2 regions of the Pseudarthrobacter sp. YAF2 genome follow, and region 2 is predicted to be linked to the other one. Evidence: riboswitches for the same ligand, from Rfam matches in the RefSeq annotation. Region 2 holds a riboswitch; the other holds the start of a gene.
The links. A riboswitch is a leader RNA that binds a small molecule or an ion and turns the genes downstream of it on or off. The one in region 2 is predicted to bind glycine.
Positions count from the first base shown of each region.

Region 1: linked by a shared signal. The riboswitch ahead of AB4Y79_RS21030 (glycine dehydrogenase (aminomethyl-transferring)) and the one ahead of cycA (D-serine/D-alanine/glycine transporter) in region 2 are both predicted to bind glycine.

Region 1 covers NZ_JBFRDA010000029.1:24,097-32,958, reverse strand. Annotated here, with positions in the region: partial or broken gene AB4Y79_RS21030 (glycine dehydrogenase (aminomethyl-transferring)) at 1-1,366, opposite strand, end outside; glycine riboswitch at 1,553-1,649, opposite strand; gene AB4Y79_RS21025 (TetR/AcrR family transcriptional regulator) at 1,760-2,296, opposite strand; gene AB4Y79_RS21020 (MFS transporter) at 2,380-3,939, shown strand; gene AB4Y79_RS21015 (Dps family protein) at 4,022-4,501, opposite strand; gene AB4Y79_RS21010 (APC family permease) at 4,723-6,279, shown strand; gene AB4Y79_RS21005 (AMIN-like domain-containing (lipo)protein) at 6,336-6,881, opposite strand; gene AB4Y79_RS21000 (DUF4193 domain-containing protein) at 7,038-7,340, opposite strand; gene AB4Y79_RS20995 (hypothetical protein) at 7,434-7,637, opposite strand; gene AB4Y79_RS20990 (LacI family DNA-binding transcriptional regulator) at 7,737-8,756, opposite strand; gene araA (L-arabinose isomerase) at 8,761-8,862, opposite strand, start outside.
Region 2 covers NZ_JBFRDA010000015.1:1,120-9,981, forward strand. Annotated here, with positions in the region: partial or broken gene AB4Y79_RS15870 (glycine dehydrogenase (aminomethyl-transferring)) at 1-548, opposite strand, end outside; glycine riboswitch at 709-809, opposite strand; glycine riboswitch at 1,099-1,197, shown strand; glycine riboswitch at 1,198-1,294, shown strand; gene cycA (D-serine/D-alanine/glycine transporter) at 1,346-2,887, shown strand; gene AB4Y79_RS15880 (hypothetical protein) at 3,063-3,866, shown strand; gene AB4Y79_RS15885 (LamB/YcsF family protein) at 3,850-4,599, shown strand; gene AB4Y79_RS15890 (HNH endonuclease signature motif containing protein) at 4,627-6,192, opposite strand; gene AB4Y79_RS15895 (DUF445 domain-containing protein) at 6,349-7,554, opposite strand; gene AB4Y79_RS15900 (glycerophosphodiester phosphodiesterase) at 7,760-8,659, shown strand; gene AB4Y79_RS15905 (CoA transferase) at 8,667-8,862, shown strand, end outside.

The DNA of each region.
Region 1 (8,862 bases), on a different contig from region 2:
CTGCGGTCTCCAGCGCAAAGCCAGCGTGATCGGCAATCGTGCCACCGAAGATCCCGGCAACCTCGGCGACGATGGCCGGCGTCGTGGTTTCGTCCAGGGAGATGCCCACCGTGTCGGCGTCGATGAGGCGCAGGTTGATGCTGCGTGCCTCGGCGTCGGCCATGATGGCGGCCGCGCGTCCGGGGACCCGCACAGTCAGGGTGTCGAAGAAGCTCTGGTGCAGGACCTTGACTCCCGCAGCAGCAAGCGAGGCAGCCAGGCTGCGGGCGTGGCCGTGGGCCGTTTCGGCGATCGCCTTCAGGCCGTCCGGGCCGTGGTAGACGGCGTACATGGAGGCGACGATGGCCAGCAGCGCCTGCGCGGTGCAGATGTTGGACGTCGCTTTTTCGCGGCGGATGTGCTGCTCACGGGTCTGCAGCGCCAGGCGGTAGGCGGGAACACCGGCGTCATCCTTGGACACGCCCACCAGACGGCCGGGCAGCGACCGCTCCAGGCCCTTGCGGACAGCCATATACGCGGCATGCGGGCCGCCGAAGAACAACGGCACGCCAAAACGCTGGGCGGAACCGACCGCAATGTCCGCGCCCTGCTCGCCCGGAGGCGTGATCAGGGTCAGCGCCAGCAGATCCGCGGCAACGGTGACCAGAGCGCCGCGCTCCTTGGCGGCTGCGATGACGCCGGACTGGTCCCAGACCCGGCCCGAAACGCCGGGCTGCTGCAGCACGATGCCGTTAATGTCGCCCTCGGGCAGGCCTTGGGACAGGTCCGCAACCTCGACCTCGAAGCCGAGCGCCTCGGCCCGGCCCTGGACGATGGCAATGGTCTGCGGCAGCACGTCGATGTCCAGGACGGTCTTGCCGTCGGCGGCGGGCTTGGCCTTGTTGGACCGGCGCATCAGCAGCACGGCTTCCGCCACGGCGGTGGCTTCATCCAGCAGCGAGGCGTTGGCGATGGGCAGTCCCACCAGGTCCTGGACCATGGTCTGGAAATTCAGCAGTGCCTCGAGCCGGCCCTGCGAGATCTCAGGCTGGTACGGGGTGTAGGCGGTGTACCAAGCCGGCGATTCCAGGATGTTCCGGCGGATCACCGGCGGCGTGACGGTGTCGTAGTAGCCCTGTCCGATCAGTTGCACGGCCGTTTTGTTCTTTGCGGCCAGCTTCCGGAGTTCGGTGAGGACTTCCACTTCGCTGAGGGCGTCCTGCAGGCGAAGGGCGGTTTCCTGGCGGATGACTTTAGGAACGGCGGTGTCAACCAGGGAGTCGACAGTGTCGTAGCCAACGGCTTTGAGCATGGTGTCGACGTCGGCCTGGCGGCGCGCGCCAATATGGCGGTCTACGAAGGTGGTGGAGGCTGGGCTAACCGGCACGAAGGAACTCCATTTACTCAGGCGGCGCAGGGTACGCCACAGCTAGTCGGGTTCCTCCCCGCTCTGTATTGGACCTGAGAGTTTCCGCGGTTCCTGCCTGGCAGGACCCGCTTGCACCGTCGGTGAGCACAGCAGCTCCGCGCCCCAATCGGGACAGGAGAACCGCCTGCTGCTTTCCAGAGGTGCCTCGCCGCGGCGGTACGGGGGCCTGCGAGATTCCTGGGGAGGATTTGCTCCTACGGCGCCTGCCTGTACACCGGCAGAACTCTCCCGCCGCAGATCAAAGGCTATTCACTTGTTGGACCAGTCATGTACTGGATCATTCGGGCCGGTGACAGCCCTCACAACATTCCATTGTCCTATGCCGCAACCCTTCCCGGCAAATGGCGAAGGCTACCTGCGGAGCCGCTCCAGAGCTGCCAGGAGTTCCGCCACGTCAGCGTCCGCTCCCCCTTGCGGCGCCGGGCCGACGGACAGCATGGCATTGAAATACAGCCCGTCCCCCATGTAGAGGACCGCCTTAGCCAGCCCCGGCCCCACATCGGCCGCGATCTCATCCAGCCACCGCTGCTGGATAGCTGCGAAACGCCGCCGCGTTTCCTGGTGCGCCACCTCCGCAAGCCTGGTGGCGGCGACGATGGCCCGGTCCAGCGGAGTGTCCGCCCACACGGAGGACCGAATGAAGTAGGCAGCCGCCCCCTCGCCGGCCGCGGCCATGGCATCGGCGTCCTCCTTGGCCAGCCCGTCCAACCGGTCCAGCAGCACCTCAATGAGCGCTTCCTTGTTGGGGAAGTGGTAGAGCAGGCCACCCTTGGATACGCCGGCCTTCTTGGCGACTGCATCAAGCGTGGCCGCCCGCTCCCCCACGTCGATCAGCAGGGTTTCGAAGGCGTCAAGGACCGCATCACGGGCTACTGGCTGTCGAGGCATGCTTCCCATCATGCCCCGCGGCGGCGGAGAAACGGGAAATCGCCGCATTTCAAACTATACCGTCTGGACGGTATAGTTATTCCATGACGACTTCCCCCTCAACCCTGGCGCCCGCACCCGCCAGCGGGCCAGCCACACGCTCCCCGCGGCGCGACTGGCTCGCGCTGGGGCTCCTCATGTTCCCAGTGCTGCTCGTCGCCGTGGACAACACCGCCCTGACGTTCGCCTTGCCGGCCATCACCCGCGCCCTGGAACCCTCCGGCGTACACCTGCTGTGGATTATTGACGCCTATCCGCTGGTATTGGCCGGACTCCTGGTGTCGATGGGAAGCCTTGGCGACAGGATCGGGCGGCGCCGGCTGCTGATCATCGGCAGCATGGGCTTTGCCGGCCTGTCCGCCGCGACGGCTTTTGCGCCCACCGCGGAGTGGCTGATCGCCGGACGGGCAGCACTGGGTTTCTTCGGGGCGATGCTGATGCCATCCACGTTGTCGCTGATCCGCAACATCTTCCCGGAGCCCAACCGCCGGCGGATGGCCATCGCCATCTGGGCGGCAGGTTTTTCGGGTGGAGCCGCTCTGGGGCCGATCTTCGGGGGCTGGCTGGTGGAGCACTTCTGGTGGGGCGCCATTTTCCTGGTGGCGGTGCCGCTCATGCTTCCCCTGCTGGCGCTCGGGCGGATCTTGATCCCGGAATCCAAGGACCCGTCGCCGGGGAGAGTGGATGTCCCGAGCATCCTTTTGTCCATGCTGGTGATGGTTCCCACGGTCTACGGCATCAAGGACATTGCCACCGAGGGGCCAGGCCCGGCCGGCCTCGGCAGCATGGCTTTCGGCCTGGCGATGGGCGTAGTGTTCGTGCGGCGCCAGCACCGCCTGGAACACCCCCTGCTGGATATGTCGCTGTTCCGGAACCGGGTGTTCAGCATGGCCATCAGTGCCAACATCCTGGCCCTGTTTTCCTTCAATGGTTTCATCCTGTTCCTTGCCCAGCATCTCCAGCTCCTTGAGGGCCTGACCCCGTCCGCCGCGGGCGTGGCAATGATTCCGGCACTCGCGGCCACAGTGGTTGCCGGCTTGGTGGTGGTGCCGCTGGTCCGCAAAGTGCGGCCGGGGTATGTGGTGGGTGCCGGCCTGGCTTTCAGCGCTACGGGCTACAGCCTGGTGACGTTCGGCAACCACGACGGCGGCCCCGCACTGCTGCTGGCGGCGCTGCTGATCCTGGCGCTGGGCGTGGGGACGGCGGAAACCATTTCGAACGACCTCATCCTGGGATCCGCTCCGCCGGAAAAATCCGGTGCCGCTGCCGCCATTTCCGAAACAGGCTACGAGGTGGGCTCATTGCTGGGTACGGCCGTCTTGGGATCCATCCTGACTGCCTCCTACCAGCACAACCTGCACCTCCCGGCCGGATTGGACGCCATGCTCCCGGGGACTTCGCTGCACAATGCCGGGGAAACGCTGGCCGGCGCCATGGAAGCGGCCGCCGTCCTGCCCGGCCCGCTGGCCGACGCCGTCCGGGATGCCGCCGCCGCTGCGTTCGATTCCGGCGTGCACATCACGGCGGCGATTGGGCTGGTGCTGATGGCGACGGCGGCAGTCCTGGCCGCCGTCGTCCTCCGCAAGGTGCCGAAGGCCGCCTGACCCAACGAAGGCAAAAAAATTGCCCGGTACCGGATCAGTTCCGGTACCGGGCGCCCACACGTCCAACTGCGGGACGCGTGGCTTACTTGGAGTCCGCGGCAGTGACGCTGGCCGTGGGCTTCATGTTTTCGGCCTGCACCATCCAGGCGAACTGCTCCAGCCGGGCGATGAACTCGTGCAGGAGATCCGCGGAGGTGGGGTCTTCCTCATCCACCTCGTCATGGACTTTCCGCATGGTGCCCACGGCAGCTTCGAGGGCGGCCACGATCCGGTCAATAGCGTCCTTGGTGCTGATCAGCCCCTCGGGGAACTGGGCCAGACTGGTGGATTCGGCAACGGTGGCGCTGCGGCCATCCGGCAGGGCGTGCAGGGCGCGCATGCGTTCGGCCGTGTCGTCGGCGAACTGACGGGCCGCGTCGACGATTTCGTCGAGCTGCAGGTGGAGGTCGCGGAAATTGGTTCCCACAATGTTCCAGTGCGCCTGCTTGCCCTGGATGTGCAGTTCGATCAGGTCCGCCAGGACAGCCTGCAGGTTGTTGGTCAGGGTCGGTGAAGCTTTCATGCATCCTCCTCGATTGGTCCAGTAAGGCCGACGCTACCAGCGACGGACGGCCCTGCGGTGGGCAATCCGGAAATTTCTCAGTGAGCTTACTAATTATGGAGATCAGTCATAAACGAACGTGATTCATATTGCGTCTTGCATCACAGGGCCGGCACCCTCATACTAAATGAACGCCATTCATATAGTGACCTCCGTCTCACGGCCTTCCAGAAAGTGGTGCCATGACAGAGACAATCCGCACCAGTACCTCAAAATCCGGTCCCCATGCCCATGCGCCGTCCGCGGACGGCATCAGCGCCAAGGGACTCAAGGGCGGCCAGCTCGGGCTCCTCGCCGTCGTCGTCCTGGGCATTTCAACCATCGCCCCCGCTTACACGCTTACCAGCGCGCTTGGACCCACCGTCAACGAAGCCGGGCTCCAGCTGCCAGTCATCTTCCTGATCGGTTTCATCCCCATGATCCTGGTCTCGCTCGCCTACCGGGAACTCAACGCCGATTCCCCGGACAGCGGCACCACCTTTACCTGGGTCACCAAAGCGTTCGGCCCCTGGATCGGCTGGATGGGCGGTTGGGGCCTGCTGGCCGCCAACATCGTCGTGCTGTCCAACCTGGCCGGCGTCGCCGTCGATTTCTTCTATCTCTTCCTGTCCCAGGTCGCAGGCTCCCCCGAGCTGGCAGGCCTCGCGGACAACAAGGCGCTGAACGTCATTACCTGCTTCGTGTTCGTGGCGCTGGCAGTCTGGGTGAGCTACCGCGGCCTGCACACCACCAAAGTGGTGCAATACAGCCTGGTGGGATTCCAGCTGTTGGTCCTGGGCCTGTTCGTTGCCATGGCCTTCGCCAACTGGTCCACGTCCGAAACGGCAATCCCGTTCAGCTGGGACTGGTTCGACGTCACCAAGATCGAGACGTTCGGCCAGATTGCCGCCGGCATCTCGCTGTCAATCTTCGTGTACTGGGGCTGGGATGTGTGCCTCACGGTCAACGAGGAAACAGCGAACGGCCAGAAGACTGCCGGACTGGCCGGCACCCTCACCGCCGTGATCGTCCTGGCCATCTACCTCCTGGTCAGCATCGCCACCATGATGTTCGCCGGCGTCGGGGATACCGGCAACGGCCTGAACAACGCGGACAACCAAGAGAACATCTTCACGGCCCTGGCCTCCCCCATCATGGGCCCCTTCGCCATCCTGATGTCCCTCGCCGTGCTGTCCAGCTCCGCGGCTTCACTGCAGTCCACGTTCATGTCGCCGTCCCGGAGCCTGCTGGCCATGGCGCACTACGGCGCCCTGCCGGAACCGTTCAGCCGGATCAGCAGGAAGTTCGCGACGCCGGGCTACGCCACCATTGCCGCCGGAATCCTGTCCGCCGGGTTCTACGCGGTGATGCATGTGGTCAGCGAAAACGTCCTGAATGACACCATCCTGGCCCTGGGCCTGATGATCTGCTTCTACTACGGCCTTACGGCGCTGGCCTGCACCTGGTACTTCCGCCACAGCCTGTTCAACAGCATGCGCCACTTCGTGCTGCGGTTGGTCTGCCCTGTAGTGGGCGGGGTGGGATTGTTCGTGGTGTTCGTCCAGACCGCCGTGGACAGCCTGGCGCCGGAGTTCGGCAGTGGTTCGGAGGTCTTCGGTGTGGGCCTGGTGTTCATCCTGGGCATCGGCATACTGGCCCTGGGCGCCGTCGTCATGCTGGTGGTGTCCCGCACGCACCCGGGCTTCTTCCGCGGCGAAACGCTCAAGAAGGACACGCCCGCCCTGGTGGTCCCGGAATAGGTCAGTAAGTACGAAAGGTGCCGTGCCCCGCCCGGGGCACGGCACCTTTTTCGTTGTCACCAGTAGTGCGCCACGTCCACCACCAAGCGGGAGCCGGAGCCCGGCCCATCCAAGGTGAGTACACGGAACGGCAGGCGCGCCCGCACGCCCAGTCCCAGGCTTGTGTAGCCCTCGAAGCTTCCCGCGGAAACCACGTGGCGGAAAGTCTGGTACCCGGAAACGTTGCTCAGTTCAGTGGTGTTTCCGGGGGTGTAGGTGGGGTTCCCGTTTTGGTCGTAGGAGGGGGCCTTGATGCTGATGTGCAGGCGTGCACCGCCCCTGACGGGAATGACGGACCCCGAGCCCTCCTGCTCGATCCGGGGTACGTACTGCACTGTGTAGGAGACGGCGGGCCCGTTGAGGTCCACAACCAGCCGGTCGAAGCAGTAGTGCTGGCCCGTCCTGACGTTCGTGACGGATGCCGTACCGGTATCCTGGCCGGATTTCGCCAGCGAGCCCCAGGTGAGGCCGCAGTATGGGGCGGCGGACGCCGGGCCCGAGGACACGAATCCCACCCCCACGGCCAGCAGGATGGCCGAGAGCCAAACAGAGAATTTTTTCATTGCCGCGCCAGCCAGGAATAAAGCCATTGGATGCTTCCAGCGTAGGAGCGTTGGAAGCCGGAAACGAGGGAGCATTTTGGTAACGACGGCGGCGTGAGACAACGCGGCGCCGGCCACCCCACAGGGGCAACCGGCGCCGGAAAGAACGGGTAGGGGTCAGCCCTCGCAGTCGCGGCAGTACTTCAGGCCGTCCTTTTCGCGGGCCACCTGCGACCGGTGGCGGACCAGGAAGCAGGACGAACAGGTGAATTCGTCGGACTGCTCGGGAACCACAATGACGGTGAGTTCCTCGTTGGACAGGTCGGCGCCGGGGAGGTCGATGCCTTCAGCGGTGTCGTTCTCGTCGACATCGATGACTGCGGTCTGCGCGTTGCCGCTCCGGGACGCCTGGAGGGCCTCGAGGGAGTCAGCGGGAGACTCTTCTTCCTGCTTGCGTGGAGCATCGTAATCGGTAGCCATTAGCGTGTTCACTTTCGTTGCTGCACAGCGCCATTTCAGGCACCTCAGTGCAGCAGTTTAGGCCATGATCCCGCTACCGGCGCAATAGTGTGGTCAAGCAGACATTTCGCCGGTAGCAGCGCCTGTCCGGGCGTGCTCCGACCGGGCCTGGTCGGCTCCGACGGACACACCGCTCAGTGCCGGGAGCCACCCCCACCGGGTGGCGTCGGCCATCGCCGCGGTGGCCTGGGACTCGGATTCACAGGTAAAGGTGTCCAGGGCCCAGTCGCGGAGCCGGGCAAGCAGGGTAGCCGTCATCCCTGAAACCTACGCAGGCATTGTTGTGGCCACGTTTCGCCCCGGTCTCCCCCGGATTAAATCCGTTGCCGAATCCAGGAGGATTCTTCAGGGGGTTCTTCAGGCAGGTGGCGCCGTGCTGCTGCGCAGGACCAGTTCCGGCTGCACCACAAGAGTCCGCGGTCCCTCTGCGCCGTCGAACGTCGTGAGCATCATCTGCATACAGCGCCTGCCCAGTTCTTCGAAATCCTGCCGGACCACCGTCAGCGGCGGGCTGAAGTACGCGGATTCGGGTTGGTCATCGAAGCCCACCAGGGAAACGTCCTTCGGCACGTCCAGGCCTGCTTCGTTCAAGGCACGCAGGATCCCCAGTGCCATCTGGTCGTTGCCCACGAAGAGGGCGGTGGCGCGCCGGTCAGCCGCCAGCCGCCGGCCAATGTCGTAGCCGCTGCCGGCGCTCCAGTCTCCCTCGATCAGAAGATCCGCCTCAAGCCCGGCGGCCGCCAGGGTGGAGCGCCAGCCGTCGGACCGCGCCACGGCGTCAATCCAGTCCTGCGGCCCCGCGACGTGCCCGATCCGGGTGTGGCCCTGCGCTAAGAGGTGCCGGACGGCCAGTTCGGCTCCCTTGCGCTGGTCCACCCGGACACCGCCAACAGCGTCATTCCCGTCGGAGCCAACGGCCACCACCGGAACGCCAATAGGCAATTCCGCCAGCGCCGCCAACGTGGCCAAGTGCGGAACAATCACCACTATTCCGTCCACCGATTGGTCCAGGAAGTGCCTGACGGCGTCCAGGATCGAGTCCCTGGTGACTTCCCGCAGCGCAGCAACGCTGACAAAGTACCCTGCGTCCCGCGCCGCCCGTTCGACTCCCAGCATGGTGTTGGCGGGGCCGTACTGCGACAGCTCGCTGCCCAAGACACCGATGGTTTGCGAGCGCCGGGTGACCAGGCTGCGGGCGGCAGTGTTGCGGCGGTAGCCAAGTTCGGCAATCGCCGCTTCCACCTTGTGCCGTGTCCCCGTGCTGACGTTGGGGTGGTTGTTGACCACCCGCGAGACGGTTTGGTGCGAGACCCCGGCCAGCCCCGCCACGTCCTCAAGCCTTGGCAACCGCCGGGGCCGGGAGCTGGGCTGCGCCACGGGATCAGATCCCGCCGGCGAGTTTGTAGTAGGCGGCGTTCCAGTTCAGGTCTTTCTTGAATTGGCGGATGGTGGTGCCTTCATCGATGGTGAGGAGTTCGGTTTT
Region 2 (8,862 bases):
ATGGTCTGCGGGAGGAGGTCGGCGTCCAATACGGTCTTGCCGTCTTTGGCCGTCTTGTTTTTGTTGGCCCGGCGCATCAGCAGCACGGCCTCGGCCACGGCGGTGGCCTCATCCAGCAGCGAGGCGTTGGCCACGGGGAGGGCCGTAAGGTCCTGCACCATGGTCTGGAAGTTCAGCAGTGCCTCGAGCCGGCCCTGCGAGATTTCCGGCTGGTACGGGGTGTAGGCGGTGTACCAAGCCGGCGATTCCAGGATGTTGCGGCGGATCACCGGCGGGGTCACGGTGTCGTAGTAGCCCTGGCCGATCATCTGGACTGCGGTCTTGTTCCTGCCGGCGATCCGGCGCAGCTCGGCAAGGACCTCCACCTCGCTAAGGGCTTCGCTCAGCTTGAGCGCAGTTTCCTGGCGGATGGACGCGGGAACGGCGATGTCAACGAGGCCATCCACGCTGTCGTAGCCCACGGCTTTGAGCATGGTGTCGACGTCGGACTGGCGGCGTGCGCCGATATGGCGGTCAACAAACGATGTTGGATGCGATTGAATCGTCATGAGGAACTCCAGTTCTGGCCGGCCAAGGATGGCACGGCATGGGATGGGTTCCTCCCCGCTCTGTATTGGACCTGAGAGATTCCGCGTTGCCTGCTCTTGGCAGGGGACCGCTTGCACCGTCGGTGAACCAAGCACAAGCCTGGTTGCTTTCCAGAGTCGCCTCGCCATGACGGTACGGGGGCCTGAGAGATTCCTGGGGAGGATTTGCTCCTACGGCGCCTGCCCGGTGTTTCGCCGGGAGGACTCTCCCGTCACAGCTCGAAAGGCTTATTCAAATGTGGGTGATTCGGCTCACAAGGTATCGGGATTAGCCGCCGGTGGCAAATCGGGCGACTGCCGCAGGGAGCGGACCCGGAACGTGGCACCCTTCCGTCCCGCGTGCGTCGGGACAAGTTTGACTTTCGATCGTGACGGACACCACACTGAACCCCGGGACTGGCGCCGCCGGTGGCCGGCTCAACGTATCCGGAGCGGCACACCAGCCGGCGCCCATCCCATCGCATGACCCGCCGCGGCCCCCAGGGCTGCGGCGTCCAACTGAACATGCCTTCGACCTGCGGCGGGAGAGCCCTGCCCGGTACATTCAACAGGCGCCGTAGGAGCAAATCCTCCCCAGGAAACTCTCAGGCCCACGTACCGCCGCGGACAGGCAACTCTGGAAAGCAGCCAGGCATGTCCCTGGCTCACCGACGGTGCAAGCGGCCCTGGGCTGCGGAAACTCTCAGGTTTACTACAGAGCGGGGAGGAACCAAATCTTTTGCGGCCCCGAAAAGGCCGCTTTATCGATGGAGTTCCTCATGGCGATTCATCCCCCCACGTCCAACGGCGAACCAGCCCGCAACCAAGGCGGCACTGCGGCAGCCCGCAGCGAGCCTCCCCACCTGGAGCGGCAGCTCACCAACCGGCACATCCAGCTCATCGCGATCGGCGGAGCGATCGGCACCGGCCTGTTCATGGGATCCGGCAAGACCATCTCCGCGGCCGGACCATCCGTGATCTTCGTGTACATGATCATCGGCTTCATGCTCTTCTTCGTGATGCGGTCCATGGGCGAACTGCTGCTGAGCAACCTGAACTACAAGTCCTTCAGTGACTTCGCGGCTGACCTCCTCGGACCGTGGGCAGGCTTCTTTACCGGCTGGACGTACTGGTTCTGCTGGGTGATCACCGGAATCGCGGACGTCATCGCCATTGCCGGCTACTCAAAGGAACTCTGGCCGGCGCTGCCGCTCTGGATCCCGGGCCTGGCCACCGTTGCCATCCTGCTCCTGCTGAACCTCGCCACCGTCAAGGCTTTCGGTGAGACCGAGTTCTGGTTCGCCCTCATCAAGATCGTCGCCATCGCTGCCCTGATTATCGTGGGTCTCTTCATGATCTTCACCGGTTTCCAAAGCGACGCGGGCACTGCAAGCTTCACCAACCTGTGGAGCCACGGCGGGTTCTTCCCCAACGAGTTCATGGGCTTCGTGGCCGGATTCCAGATCGCCGTGTTCGCCTTCGTGGGCATCGAACTGGTGGGCACCACCGCGGCCGAGGCCAAGAACCCCGAACGCACGCTGCCCAGGGCCATTAACGCCATCCCCGTCCGCGTGCTGCTCTTCTATGTCGGCGCGCTGGTCATCCTGATGGCCGTCACTCCGTGGACCCAGTTCGCCGCAGGCCACAGCCCCTTCATCGGCATGTTCTCCCTGGCCGGCCTTGGTGCCGCAGCCACGGTGGTCAACCTGGTGGTCCTCACCTCGGCCATGTCTTCCGCGAACTCCGGCATCTACTCCACCTCCCGCATGGTCTTCGGACTGGCCCAGGAAGGCGACGCCCCCGGCATGTTCGGCCGCCTCTCCACGAGGAAGGTGCCCAGCAACGCACTGTTCCTGTCCTGCGTCCTGCTGCTGTCCGGCGTCGTACTGATGTATGCCGGCCAGGACGTTGGCAAGGCCTTTGAAATGGTGACCACCGTGTCAGCCGTCTGCTTCGTCTTCGTCTGGTCGATCATCCTCGCCAGCTACATCTCCTTCCGGCGCCGCCGGCCGCACCTGCATGCGGCGTCGAAGTTCAAGATGCCCGGTGGCATCCCCGCCGTATGGGTGGTGTACGCGTTCTTCGCTTTCGTCCTGTGGGCCCTGACCACCCAGCCCGACACGCTGGTTGCACTGCTGGTAACGCCCATCTGGTTCGTCGTCCTTGGCGTGGCATGGGCCATCCTGCGCCGCCGGCCCGCCCATCTTGCCCGCTTCGAGGTCTTCCGGGCAGAGCTGCGCGCGGATAACGCTGCGGCCGGGCGCAGTGGTGGCCAGGACGCCGGGGCGGCAGAGCACGAGGTCCAGCAGGCCAGGAAATAACGGCCGACGGCGGGTTGCAGCGGCGGCGGTGAGGTCCAGGTGCTGCATCCTGCCGCCGCAGCCGACCGGCCGGGGAGCCGCAGACCCGAAAGTTCAGCATGCTTAGTGTTCATCCGCATAGGATGGAAAAGCACGGCAGCCCAACCGCTGCAGGTCGATTTGAATGAAGGTGACCATGGCCCGGCGCAGCAATCCCGCAGTACGCATCGCACAGGAAACCGCCCACAGCGCAATGTTCGACGCCGACGGCAAGCCCAAGCCCGGTATCCACAACATGCTGCTGAAGGCAGTGCAGATCCAGCGGCCCCTGGTGGTCGGCTATATCCGCAGGCTCCAGAAGAAGCATCCCCGGGCCACCGCCGCCCAGTTGGCGCACATCGCAGAGCGTGACTACCTTCGGGCCGTGGCCGGCGGGGGCGCCCTGGTGGGTGCCACCGCCGTCGTCCCTGGTGTTGGAACTGTCGCCTCGCTGGGACTGTCCGCGGCCGCCACCGTCGGTTTCCTCGAGGCCACAGCTCTTTACGCAACGTCGCTGGCTGAGCTCCACGGCATCCGCCTCACCAATCCGGAAAAAGCCGGCACCATGGTCATGGCCATCATGCTCGGTGAGGAGGGTACCGCCCTGCTGGGCACGCTCACCGGCCAGGCAGCCGGCAACAGCGCCGGCAACGCCTGGGGGAGCGTCCTCTCCAGATCGATGGTGGTGCCGGGCTTCGGGAGCGTCCGGAAGCGGGTCCAGGCGGCCTTCCTGAAGAACCTCCTGAAGCGCCAGGGCACTGCCTTGTTCGGCCGGGCCCTGCCATTCGGGATAGGGGCTGTTGTGGGCGGAGCCGGTAACCTCATGATGGGCCGCGCTGTGGCCAAGAACGCGCGCGAAGCGTTTGGGCCGATGCCGGATACCATTCCCGGCGAGCTGACCGCCGCTGCCGCGCCGGACAACCTGACGCTGGAAGGCAACACACTTGGATCTCAACGCTGACGTAGGTCAATCATTCGGCTCCTGGACCGCGGGTGGCGATCCGGCGATGTTCCAGTTGGCCACCAGCGCCAACGTGGCCTGCGGCCTCCACGCCGGTGACCCCATCACCATGCTTGACAGCTGCCGGGCGGCCTACGACCTGGACGTCACCGTTGGGGCGCACCTTGGCTACCGCGATTTGGCCGGCTATGGCCGCCGCTCGCTGGACATGAGCTTTGACGAGCTCTTCGGTGACGTGCTGTACCAGCTGGGCGCGCTCGACGGCGTGGCCCACGCCGTGGGTGCCTCAGTGGACTACGTAAAGCCGCACGGAGCCCTGTATGAGGCATTGATCCACGACGCCGAGCAGGCCTCCGCGGTGGTCGCGGCAGTCAACGCCTACGATCCCGGCCTTCCCTTCCTGGGCTTCTCTGGCTCGGAGCTGTTGAAGCAGGCCAAGGAAGCCGGTCACCCGGTGTTTACGGAGGCCTTCGCTGACCGCGCCTACCTCGGCGACGGCAGCCTGGTGCCACTCTCGGAGGAGAACGCGGTCCTGCACGACGTCGATGCGGTCGTCGAACGCGCCGTCCGCCTGGCAACTCAAGGCGATGTGGTGGCCGTGGACGGAACCGTGGTTTCGATCCGCCCGGATTCGCTGCGCCTTCAGGGCGGGAGCCCTGCCGCGGTAGAAATGGCGGCCCGGATCAGGGCAGGACTTGAGGCCGCAGGCGTAGGACTGGAGTCCTTCGCGTAGGGACCTGTCGCGGGACGGCAGGCCGAGTCAACCGGACAGTGCGAACGGTTTGGTGAAGAACTCCGCCCACACCGGGTCCTCGGGTGAGAGGTCGTGGAGGTCTATGAGTTTGTCGTCGTCCGGTTCCCACTGCGGGAGGTCTTCCGGGCTGGGATCTACACCTTGGGTTACAGCGGGCATCGGGAAAAGTCCCGCCGGCCAGTGGGTTGGTTCGGGGTCTGGGTGTTCGGGGTTGTAGTGGCGGCCTGTTGGTGAGGTCCAGCCCGGAGAGCGGTTATCCGTCGCGGGGTCGGGGATCCATGGCCGGGCGTGTTTGAGCCGGTGATGTTTGGGGCAGAGTTGTCCCAGGTTCCGGACGTCTGTTCTACCGCCGTGTTCCCAAGCGGTGAGGTGGTCGGTGTCGTTGTCCGGGGTGCGGTTGTTGCAGCCGGGGAAGGTGCATTTTCCGTCTCGCATCCGGATCCACTGTTTGATGGTTTCGGGGAGCCGGTAGCGGGTGCGGCCGATCTCCAAGGGGGCCCCGTCGCGGGGGTCGACCAGGACCCGGAAGAACGACTCCGCCCCGTCCGCGACGAGTTTGCGTGCCATGGATGCTGGGATGGGGCCGTGGCCGTCCAGTTCTGCGGGTTCGTCAGTGATGCCGAGCAGGGAGAACACCGGCACCATGACCAGCACATCGGCCCGCGGGGTGGGGACTTTGCCCATTTCCGTGGCGGCTCCTTCAATCGGAGCACTGCGGGTGTCAGCGGTGGTGGCGTTTCCTGCACCGAGGAGGAGCGAAGCTGCGACGTCGGCGCGGAGCTGGGACAGCGTCCGCTCTTCCGTGGGGCCTTGGAGGCCGCGGGCGGTGGCGGTGGTGCGGTTCCAGATGGCGCAGGCGGTGTCGCCGGGAAGGCAGAGCGAGATCCAGGCCATGCCGTCCCGGTCCGGGCTGTAGTCCATCCGCCGGTCCGCCACCTCCTTCGCGTGCCGCTTCGCCAATGTCTCGGGATGGTGGCGCTCCCGCCAGGCGCGGACCTTGGCCCGGAACCGGGACGGCGCGAGTTCACCGGGCGCAGCGCCGCGGGCCGGGTTCGGCGCGTCGGGGTCGAAGAAGTGAGCCACCAGCCCGCCGGCACCGGCCGGTGAAAGGCCTTCGGTCTCGTCAGCAACAATTTTCGCGTGCGGCCAAGACAGGTCCCCGGCAGACAGAGCCGCCAGGACCGGCGGCAGGGCGCACACCCGCCGGGACTGCTCCACGAACGCGCCCGCAGCGCCAGAGCTGATGGTCAGGACCCCTGCGATCTCTTCTACGGCAGAAATCTCGGCATACGTCCGCTCATGCACCGGCGCGTCCGGGGCAAGCAGTGCCTGCTGCAACCCAACGCACTCCACCGCGTCCCGGGCTTCTACGGCGGCCAGCCGTGCCTTCAAACGGGACGTTACCTCCAGCCGTTCCAGCCGGAGCTCGTACCGCCGCTGCAGCACGTCAACACCGGCACCAACACCAACCCCCGCAGCCAGTAAAGCGTCCTCACGATCCAGCACATCAAGGGCAGCAACAGAGGCATGGATACCCTCCAAAGCCACCCCACTACTGCCGCTGATCGTCATGGAAACATCATCCATCGAGGCACCGACATTCTGACTTGCGGCCTACTCCTGACGTACGCACCCTGCTCGTGTCCTGCAATGTCGGTTACTGCCAAGGCGCCGCGCACGCCCAGCCTCGTGCCGCCGTCGTACGTCTTTGCGCAGCGCAGAAAAACGTTACCCAAAGATCAGCTGCGCCACCGTGAAGATCGCCAGCCCTGCCAGGGAACCCACCACCGTCCCGTTGATCCGGATGAACTGCAGGTCCTTGCCCACTTGCAGTTCGATCTTCTGCGAGGTCTCCTCCGCATCCCAGCGTGCCACGGTGTCCGTGATGACGCCGGCGATGTCCGAACGATAGGTCCTGACCAGGTAGCCCGCTGCGTCGCCGATCCAGGCGTTGACCTTCCCCGCCAGTTCTGGGTCCTCGACCAGCCGCGACCCGAAGTCCCGGACGGCTGCCTTGAACTTGATGGTGAGTTCGCTGTGGGGATCGTCCACGGCCCCCAGCAGCGCATTCTTGACGGTGCCCCACGTGCGGGACGCCAGTTCGCGCACCTCGGGGTCCCCCAGGACCTGCGCCTTGATGTCCTCCGCGCGGGCGATCATGGCCGGGTCGTGCTGAAGGTCCTGCGCGAGGTCGTTCAGGTACTTGTCGATCGACTGCCGCACCTGGTGGTTGGGGTCGGCCTGGACGGCCCGGACGAACTTCAGGATCTCGACGTACACCTTGTCGCCCACCAGGCCGTCAACGAACTGCGGCACCCACGTGGGGGAGCGGTCGGACACCAGGCGGCTGACCGTCTCGTGGTTGTCGTCCACCCAGTCTGCGGCGCGGTCCACCATCAGGTCCACCAGCGTGTGGTGGTGCCCGTCATGGAAGATCCGCTCGGCGAGCCTGCCCACCGGCGGCCCCCACGGCGGGGTGAGCAGATGCTTGCGCACCATGCCCTCGATGACTGCCTGGACGTCGTCGTCATTCAGGACCTTGAAGGCGCCGCGGATCACGGCGGCCCCCTCCTTGGCCACCCGCTCCGCACCACCTGGCGTGGCCAGCCACTGGCCGGCACGGCCGGCGATGTTGACGCTGGCCAGCTTGTCCTGGACCACCTGTTCGGAGAGGAAATTCGTCTCCACGAACTCGCCCAGGGAGGCCCCGATCTGGTCTTTCCGGCGGGGAATGATGGCGGTGTGCGGAATCTTGATGCCCATGGGGTACTTGAACAAAGCGGTCACGGCGAACCAGTCGGCCAGCGCACCCACCATGCCGCCCTCGGCGGCCGCACGAACGTACTGCAGCCACGGATAGTCCTTCTGCAGGGCAAACGCGAAGACAAAAATCACGGCCATGGCAATCAGCAGGCTCAGCGCCAGCAGCTTCATCTTCCGCAGCGCTGCCGCCTTTTCGGCGTCACCGGAACCAGGCTCCCGGGTGACGACGGCGCCTGCCGCCTGGGTGCCCTGCGGCACCTGCCGCGTCGCCTCCGCTGGTGCATCCTGCGTGGCGTGCCCGGTAGTTGCCTCAGAGTTCACCTGCATGTGCCAAGCCTAGCCCCGAAGGCGGAAGCCGGTCCGCTACCGTGTGAGCATGACAACTGACGAGTCTGTGCCGCAGCGGCCGTTGGTCTACGCCCACCGGGGCTCAAGCGGCACCTATGCCGAACATACCCGCGCCGCCTACCTGCAGGCCCTGGCTGACGGGGCCGACGGGGTGGAGTGCGATGTCCACCTGACCCGGGACCAGCACGTGGTCCTGCTCCACGACGCCAACCTGGACCGGACCTCGGACGGGACGGGCCCGGTGGGGGACCGGACGCTGCATGAACTGCGGCAGCTGGACTTCTCGTCCTGGAAAGGGGTGCGGATCCCCGAAACGTACGGCGCCCGCTCGGAACAATTCCTGACCCTTCCGGAGCTCCTGGACATCCTTCGTGGAGCGGGCCGCCCCGTGGGCCTGGCTATTGAGCTCAAGCATCCAAGCCCGTACCAGCTCAAGCTGGAGGACCGGGTACTGGAAGTGCTCCGCAGCGAAGGCTGGGAGCCCGAAAGCTCCGCGCTGGACAACGTGGCCGTGACCTTCATGAGTTTCAGCCCCGATTCCGTCCGCCACCTCCTGGAGTCCGTCCCGCCCCGGTACATTTGCCAGCTCGTGGACGATCTCACCGTCCACGAGATACGCGGTGGCCTGGGCGTGGGCCCGATTACCGGCGGAGCGATCGCCAACCTGATGAAGGCCACCCAGCTGGAGGGCGAACAGATCCTGGACGACTGCCTGGTGGGCATGGCTGGCCCCGGCATCGACTACGTCCGCGAACGCCGGGACACCGTCCACCGCTGGCTGGACTCCGGCCGGCGCTTCCGGGTCTGGACGGTCGACGCGCCGGAGGACGTTGAACTGTGCCAGGAATTCGGTATCCAGGAGATCACCAGCAACTACCCGGCCCGGGTCCTGGACCAGCTCCACGTGGCGTCACCGCAGGCGAAGTAGGGCGGCCGTGGCGGAGGGCGGCGTCGGCGGATCCTTCCCGCGCAGGTGGTGGGCCGGGCCGCTGGATGTTGAGGGCCTGGCCCTGCAATCGGTGGGAGCAGCGGCGGAGGCGCTGAACCGGTACACGGGTGACCCGGGCCGCTTCAGCACCACCGCGGCCCTGACGGCGGCAGCCTTCGATTCCTTCGGGCACTTGCGGATCG